Regions from separate parts of the Stenotrophomonas sp. TWI1151 genome, predicted to be linked through region 1. Evidence: riboswitches for the same ligand, from Rfam matches in the RefSeq annotation. Region 1 holds a riboswitch; the other holds the start of a gene.
What was found. A riboswitch is a leader RNA that binds a small molecule or an ion and turns the genes downstream of it on or off. The one in region 1 is predicted to bind thiamine pyrophosphate.
Positions count from the first base shown of each region.

Region 2: it holds a riboswitch for thiamine pyrophosphate, as region 1 does, so the genes downstream of both, ABE422_RS03225 (TonB-dependent siderophore receptor) here and thiC (phosphomethylpyrimidine synthase ThiC) in region 1, are expected to answer to the same signal.

Region 1 is NZ_JBDJLA010000011.1:44,268-48,456, reverse strand. Features, by position in the region: gene ABE422_RS13645 (BCCT family transporter) at 190-1,758, opposite strand; TPP riboswitch at 2,049-2,150, shown strand; gene thiC (phosphomethylpyrimidine synthase ThiC) at 2,292-4,169, shown strand.
Region 2 is NZ_JBDJLA010000001.1:745,765-749,953, forward strand. Features, by position in the region: gene pnuC (nicotinamide riboside transporter PnuC) at 1-567, opposite strand, end outside; gene ABE422_RS03225 (TonB-dependent siderophore receptor) at 564-2,729, opposite strand; TPP riboswitch at 2,797-2,892, opposite strand; gene ABE422_RS03230 (phosphotransferase) at 2,932-4,068, opposite strand; gene ABE422_RS03235 (hypothetical protein) at 4,171-4,189, opposite strand, start outside.

The DNA.
Region 1 (4,189 bases):
CTCTCCCCAGAACCACCTTGAAACTGTGAGCGGGACGGGGCGGGTGGGTTGTCGGCACCATGAGCGCCATGGATGGCGCGACATGAGCCTCCAAGGACGGATTCACGGCGTGTCCCGCTAACCCACCCGCCCCGGCCCGCCCACCGATAGCCCGGGAGCGTGCCGCTCTAAGCGACCAACCCAGCCACCCTAAGGCGCCCGAGCCGCCTCATCGCGTGTCTCTTCCTGCGCCGCGATCTCCCGCTCGATCCACTCGTCCATCAACCGCCGCGCGCGCTGCGCACGGCGCCGCTGCAGCGCATGCTCCATATCCAGTACCCGGTACAACGACCACATCACCGCCAGCATCAACAACGCAAACGGCAGTGCCGCGATCGTGATCATACCCTGCAGCGCATTGAGGCCGCCGGCCAACAGCAGCACGCCCGCGATCAACGCAATCGCCACGCCCCACACCATCCGGCGCGCCAGCGGCGGATCGCCGGCCTCCTCCGTCGACATCGTCGCCAGCACCAGCACCGCCGAATCGGCCGAGGTCACGAAGAAGATCATCAACAGCACCAGCGCGATCACCGACAGCACCGTCGGCATCGGCAGGCTGTCGAACATCGTGAACAGCACCGTCTCGTAGCCATTGCCCAGCGCCTGGGCCAGATCCACGTGGCCGAAGATCTGCGACCACAGCGCCGTGCCACCGAATACCGAGAACCACAGGAAGCCCAGCACGCTCGGTGCGATCACCACGCCCAGCACGAACTCGCGGATGCTGCGCCCACGCGAGACGCGCGCGATGAACGAACCCACGAACGGCGCCCACGCGATCCACCACGCCCAGTAGAAGATCGTCCAGTCCGCCACCCACGTGCTGCCCGAGAACGGGGACATCCGCAGGCTCATCGTCACCAGCGAATTGAGGTAGGAGCCGATCGTGGTGGTGAACGTATCGAAGATGAAGCCGGTCGGCCCCAGCACCAGGATCAGCGCCAGCAGCAATGCCGCCAGGCCGAGGTTGAAGTTCGAGAGCCATTTGATGCCGCGGTGCACGCCACTGGTGGTGGAGGCCATGTACAGCACGAACGCCACCGCGATGATGGTCAACTGCACGGGTACCGAGGCCTGGATACCGAACACGCGCTCAAGGCCGGCCGCGATCTGGATCGTGCCGAAGCCCAGCGTCGTGGCCACACCGATCGCCGTGGCGACCACGGCGGCGACGTTGACCACGGTACCCATCCAGCCGCGGTGATGCGCGCCGATGATCGGCTGCAGCAGATCGCTGATCAGCCCGCGGCCGTTGCGGTTGAACTGGAACCAGGCCATCGCCAGGCCGATCAGCGCGTAGATCGCCCAGGGATGCAGGCCCCAATGGAAGAACGCATAGCGCATCGATGCGCGCGCCGCTTCCATGCTTTGCGGGGCCAGTCCCTCGGGCGGCTTCACGAAGTGCGAGATCGGTTCGGCCGCGCCCCAGAAGACCAGGCCGATGCCCATGCCGGCGGCGAACAACATCGACATCCAGCTCGCATTGGAAAAATCAGGCTCGGCATCCTCGCCGCCGATGCGCAGCGAACCGAAGCGGCCGAAGGCCAGGTACATCAGGAACGACAGCGTGATGAACACCACCAGCAGATACAGCCAGCCAGTACTGCGGATGATGGTGGACAGGCCGCTCTGGACGACCTCGTTGAAGGGGCCCGGCGCGAGGCCGGCGATCAGCACCAGCAGTGCGACCAGTGCGATGGAAATGCGGAACACCATGCAGGCGTGTCTCCGATCAGTAGGGGCGAGCCGAGGCTTGCAATCTCCAGCGGCACAACGGCAACAACTGGGGCGGATCAAGCCGGTCGAGGCCGGTCAGTACGGACGTCAATGGCGTCGAGCAGAGCGCGGTGTGCGCACGATCGGGAGGCTACCCCCTGACCGCACCGCATACCGCGCTGCAGCATGGTAGTGCATGGGGTGTCGGCGCTCTGTTCACATGCAAAGGCCCATCACGTCAGTGTGCGGCTCGGTCGTGCGCCCGTGGGCGCCGCTTTGTGCTCTAATTCGCCCCGAAGCGGGGGTACCGCGGCCCAGTGGCCAAGGTTGAGACAGTCCCTTCGAACCTGATCCGGTTGATACCGGCGTAGGGAAGCTTCGCATCTGCAGATGCATTGCGCCGTAGGGCCACCGCGCCCGGAGACCGCCCGCAATCCGTCCGTCGAGCGCCGCCGTTTCGTCCCTCCCATGCGAATCCCTCGCATAGAACCGCACAGTCCCTGTGCGGGGATTGAACCTAGGACGATGCCTCGATGAACGCACAGCTCTCCGCCCTGCAGCAACAGGCCCAGCAACTCTCCGAATCGGTCACGCGGCCGATTCCCGGCTCGCACAAGATCCACGTGCAGGGCTCGCGCAGCGACCTCCAGGTGCCGATGCGCGAGATCACGCTGACCCGCACGCCCACCTTGTTCGGTGGCGAAGAGAACGCGCCGGTCACGGTGTACGACACCTCCGGCCCCTACACCGATCCGGCTGTCGCCATCGACCTTTCCGTCGGCCTGCCTGCGCTGCGCGCGGCCTGGGTGGCCGAGCGCGGCGATACCGAGGTGCTGGACGGCCTGAGCTCGGCATTCGGCCGCTCGCGCGAAACCGATGCACGTCTGGACGCGGTGCGCTTCCCCGCGCGGTTGCAGCCACGCCGTGCGCGGGCCGGCGCCAATGTCACCCAGATGCACTACGCACGCCGCGGCATCATCACGCCGGAGATGGAGTTCGTGGCGATCCGCGAGAACCAGCGACTCGATGCGATCCGCGACGCCGCACTGCTGCAGCAGCATCCCGGCGAGTCCTTCGGTGCCTCGATCCCCAGGATCATCACCCCCGAGTTCGTCCGCGATGAGATTGCGCGTGGCCGTGCCGTGCTACCCAACAACATCAACCACCCGGAAAGCGAGCCGATGATCATCGGCCGCAACTTCCTGACCAAGATCAACGCCAACATCGGCAACAGCGCCGTGTCCTCGGGCATTGCCGAGGAGGTGGAAAAGCTGGTCTGGGCGATCCGCTGGGGCGGCGATACCGTGATGGACCTGTCCACCGGCAAGCACATCCATGAAACCCGCGAGTGGATCCTGCGCAACTCGCCGGTGGCGATCGGCACCGTGCCGATCTACCAGGCCCTGGAGAAGGTCGATGGCCGCGCCGAAGAACTGAACTGGGCGATCTTCCGCGACACGCTGATCGAGCAGGCCGAGCAGGGCGTGGACTACTTCACCATCCACGCCGGCGTGCTACTGCGCTACGTGCCGCTGACCGCCAAGCGCGTGACCGGCATCGTCTCGCGCGGTGGCTCGATCATGGCCAAGTGGTGCCTGGCGCATCACAAGGAGAACTTCCTCTACACGCACTTCGAGGACATCTGCGAGATCATGAAGGCCTACGACGTGACCTTCTCGCTGGGTGACGGCCTGCGCCCGGGCTGTATCGCCGATGCCAACGATGCCGCGCAGTTCGGCGAGCTGGAGACGCTGGGCGAGCTGACGAAGATCGCGTGGAAGCATGACGTGCAGACCATGATCGAAGGCCCCGGCCACGTACCGATGCAGCTGATCAAGGAGAACATGGACAAACAGCTGCGCGAGTGCGGTGAAGCCCCGTTCTATACGCTCGGCCCACTGACCACCGATATCGCGCCGGGCTACGACCACATCACCAGTGCGATCGGTGCGGCCATGATCGGCTGGTACGGCACCGCGATGCTCTGCTATGTCACCCCGAAGGAACACCTGGGCCTGCCCAACCGCCAGGACGTACGCGACGGCATCATGGCCTACCGCATTGCCGCGCACGCCTCGGACCTGGCCAAGGGCCACCCCGGCGCGCAGGTCCGCGATAACGCGCTGAGCAAGGCGCGTTTCGAATTCCGCTGGGAAGACCAGTTCCATCTCGGGCTGGATCCGGAAAAGGCCAAGGAATTCCATGACGAGACGCTGCCCAAGGACGCGCACAAGCTCGCCCACTTCTGCTCGATGTGCGGCCCGCACTTCTGTTCGATGAAGATCACCCAGGATGTGCGCGATTACGCCGCCGGGCAGGGGCTGGAGGCGCACACGGCGCTGGAGGCCGGCATGGCCGAGAAGTCCGCCCAGTTCCGCGAGCTCGGGGCGCAGGTGTATCGCCAGGAGTGAGGCAGCGGCCGTGGCGGCGC
Region 2 (4,189 bases), on a different contig from region 1:
CAGCGCGTCGTTGCGCGCCACCGTCCATGCCCGCAACCCCATCACGGCCAGGCCGACGAACACCAGATACAGCACCGCGGTCACGTGCAGTGACTTGACCATGTACATGCCGACGTAGACCACGTCGACCAGGATCCACAGCCACCATGCGGCCGTGTGACGTCGCGCCTGCCACCACTGGGCGACCAGACTCAGCGCAGCCAGCATTGCATCCAGCCACGGCAACGCTGCATTGGTGAGGAAGTGCATCGCCGCGCCGAGCGCAATCCCGAAGGCGACGCCGATGCCGAGGTCACGCCACATGGCCACCCGCGCCAGCGGCACGATTGCGACCCGCCCATCGTCCTCGACCTGGCCACGCCAGCGCACCCAGCCGTAGACCAGGAAGCCGCCGAACACGATCTGCAGCAGCGTGTCCGAGTAGAGCCGGGCCTCGGCGAACACCAGCGCGTACAGGGCCACCGAGATCAGACCGACCGGCCAGGCAAGGGGCACCCGGCGCGTCATCAGCCACACGCCGAGCATGCTGACGCCGGCCGCCGACCATTCCAGGATCGCCGGGTTCATAGCGCGAACGTCACCGACAAACGGGCCTGACGCGGCGCGCCCGGGAACAGGTAGTAGTCACCCGAGCTGCTGCCGGTATCGCGCCAGTAGAAGCGGTTGAACAGGTTGTCCACCGAGAGGTTCCAGGTCACCGGATGCTCGCCCAGCTGATGTTTGAAGCGCAGGCCCGCGTCGAACACGCTGTAGGCCGGTGCGCTCACGCGACCATCGGCAGTGGCCACGTTGGAGGCCGCGTAACGCCAACCACCGGTCAGCCCCAGGCCGGTCACGAACGGCAGCTGGTATTCCGCATGCACGGTCGCGCGCGTCTTGGGCACGTTGATCAGCTGGTGGCCTTCGTAATCCGGCGTGCCGACATCGCGTGCACGGGCACGCAGGACGCTCGCACTGGCGGTCAGCGACAGGCGCTCGGTGAGCTGGCCCTGTGCGGTGAGCTCCAGCCCGGTATGGGTCTGCTGCCCTTCCTCGACGAAGGTGTAGCCGGCATCACTGCCGTCCGGCTTGGCGTACTGGAACGGCTGCGAAGTGCGGAACAGAGCGGCACCCAACGTCAGCGCATCGCTGGTCACATACTTGACGCCCACTTCGGTCTGGCGCGACAGCACCGCGGGCAGGAACGTGCCTTCGTTGGAGGTCCAGAACGGCGCTTCCTGGCCGAGCGAAATGCCCCGCACGTAGCTGACATAGGCGTTGACCTCGTCGGTCGCCTTCCAGACCAGCGCGGTCTGCGGCAGGAAGCGCGACAGGCGGCTGTGCCGCTCCGGGTTGCCACGCTTGTCGTAGGCACGCTCGTCCAGGCGCACGAAACGCCCACCGGCCAGCCACTGCCAATCGCCGAAGCTCATCCGGTCCAGTGCGAAGACCGCCGTCTGCGCGCTGTCCAGACGCCGCGCGGACGGGCCCGGCATCAGCGGCGACGGGTCGAACTGCGGCACCTGTGCATCGTGGATGTTGGCAGTGCCCACGTATTCGTTGACGTTGCGGCGCTTGTCCACGGTGCGCTCGAAACGGTCCGCACCCACGCTCAACTCGTGCCGGATATCGCCGGTGGCGAAACTGCCGCGCAGCTCGCCACGGAATTCCAGGTTGCGGCGGGTATCGTCCGGGCTGCGGTAATCGTAGATGTCGTAATCGCCGTTGGGCGCGAAGTAGTTGCCCGGCACGCTGCCATCGGCGCATCCGGCGGCGTAGTAGCAGCCGTAGGCGAAGGCGACGTTGTCGTCGATCACCGAGCGGCTGTAGCTGGCCGACACCCGCGACTGCCAGCTCGGGCTGAAATCGTAGGTATGCAGCGCGGTCAGGTTGGTGCTGTCGATGCCGACCGGCCGCTGCCAGGCCTGGTACCCCAGCAGGTGCTTGCGGTCCACGCCGCGCGGCAGCCCGGTGGCGCCCAGCAGCTGATAGCCCGAGGCCGAGCGCTGCGCGCTGGTCTGGTAGTTGGCATCCACTTCCAGCTTGCCGCGTTCGCCGATCAGCCAGTCGGTGGCCAGCGAGTAGAAGTTGCGGCGGCCGTCGGCATGGTCGATATAGGAATCGCTGTCTTCCCAGGCCGCATTGAAGCGCACGCCGAAGCGCGGCGACAGCCAATGGCCGAGATCCACCGCGGTATAGCGCGAGCCTTCCGAATCGGTGCCGAGGGTGACGTTGCGGACCTCGGCCGGGCGCTTGCCCACGTAATTGATGATCCCACCCGGCGCCATGACGCCCGCGGCGAGGCCGGCCTCGCCCTTGAGGATCTCCACCGACTGGATGTTCTCCAGCGCCAGGCGTTGCTCGCCGGTGATGGCCAAGCCATTGAAGCGATACCCGGTGCCGGTATCCAGCGGGAAACCGCGGATCGCGATGTTCTGGTAGTAACCGACCGGTGCATAGCTGTCGCCCAGCGAGGCATCGTTGCTGGCCAGCTCGGACAGCGTGCGCACCTGGCGGCTGTCCAGCAGGTCACGATCCAGCACGTTCACCGATGCAGGCGTGCTCTTCCAGTCACCCGCGCCGAAACTGCTGGTCTGCGTGGCGGTGGACGCCGGCTGATGCGCCTGCACGCGCACGGCGGCGAGCTCGGTCGGCGAGCGCTCGGGCGCGTCCGCGAGATCGTTGGCATGAAGAGGCAGCGCGGCACAGAGGGCGGCGGACAACAGCGTGGGGCGGAAGCAACGGTTCATTCGATTCGTCATCAGCTGGGGGAGACGAAGCGAAGGCGAGCACGCGCACCGACCCATCACGGCGGTATGCCTGCTGCTCAAAGCTCCCTACGCCGGTGCAAACCGGATCAGGTTCCAAGGGACTCTCTCAGCCTGGTTTCGCCAGGCACCCCCGCTTCTGTGACTATTTCACTACAAACCGTACGGATTTGCGAGCCTGCGCTCAGGCGGCGGCGTGCAGCGCCTTCAGCAGGCCCTGCCCTGCCGGGCTGCTGAACCAGTCAGCATGCCCCAGCAGGAAGGTGTGGTACGCCACGTCGGCATTGGCCGGCGAGTGGGTCACGGCCTCGAAGTACTCGACTTCAGAGAGTGCGAAATCCAGCTGCACGATCGGCAGCAGATCGGCCAGCAGGTGGACGCGCTCGGCAGACAGCGGCACGATCGCGCGGTAGCCGGCCAGCAGCGCCAGCGCGATATCCACGCGCACCGCCGCCTCGCCGCTTTCCAGCGCCAGCCAGGCAATCGCGTTGCGTTCGATGGCGGTGGCCAGATCGAACAAGGCACTGGTCGGTGAGGCCAACCCAAGATCGAGCACGGTATCGACCACGGTGGACCTGCCGTCCTGCCGCCATAGCAGATTGGACACGTGCCAGTCGTTGTGCGCCCACAGGCGCGGTTCGGCCTGCAGCCGCTCGGCCAGGCCGTCATGCCATGGCAGCACCGCCCGCTGCAGATCGGCCTGCCAGTCCTGCCGCGCAAGATAGGCCGCCAACCCGGGGCGATCGTCCAGCCCGGCCTGCAGGGCGGCGATGGGATCAGCGGCACGGATCAGGTCATCGCGGGCAACCAGCAGATGAGTGGTGCGCTGGGGCGCGTGGTAGCTGGCCGATGCAAGATGCAGTCTGGCCAGCATCCGCCCCGCTTCGTGCGCCTGCGCGGTATCGGTCAACAGCGTCCAGGAGGGCGCATCGCGATACAGATCCTGGCCATGGCCCACGCCATGCAGTTCGTAGGTCCACCCTTCGTGCTCCACCGCAGTGGCGCCATCGCGGTCACGCAGTACCTCGACGACGGGCACGCCGTGATCGGCCAGGTGCCGGATGAAACGATGCTCTTCGCCCAGGCCAGCCGCGGTGCGGACGCTGCCATGGTGGCGCTTGACGAACACCCGGCCCGCGTCGCTCTCGACAATGGCCGCGGCGGACATCGGTCGCGGGCTGTGCCACAGCAGCCGGCACGCGCCCGCCAGCGGCGCGAAGCGCTCACTGAGCCAGGTGATCTCGCGGTCGGTGATGGCGGGCCAGTCGGCGGCCACCTCATCGTTGTTGAGGCCTTGGACGCGGTGGGTGCTGTTGCTCATGGGATGACGGGTCGATGACGGCGAAAAGGCACGCTGTCACCAGACAGTGGGCGCGGCGAGGATACCAAGCCACGCCGGCCAGGGGGGAACAGATGCGTCCGGTCAGCGCGTGCCGTCACCC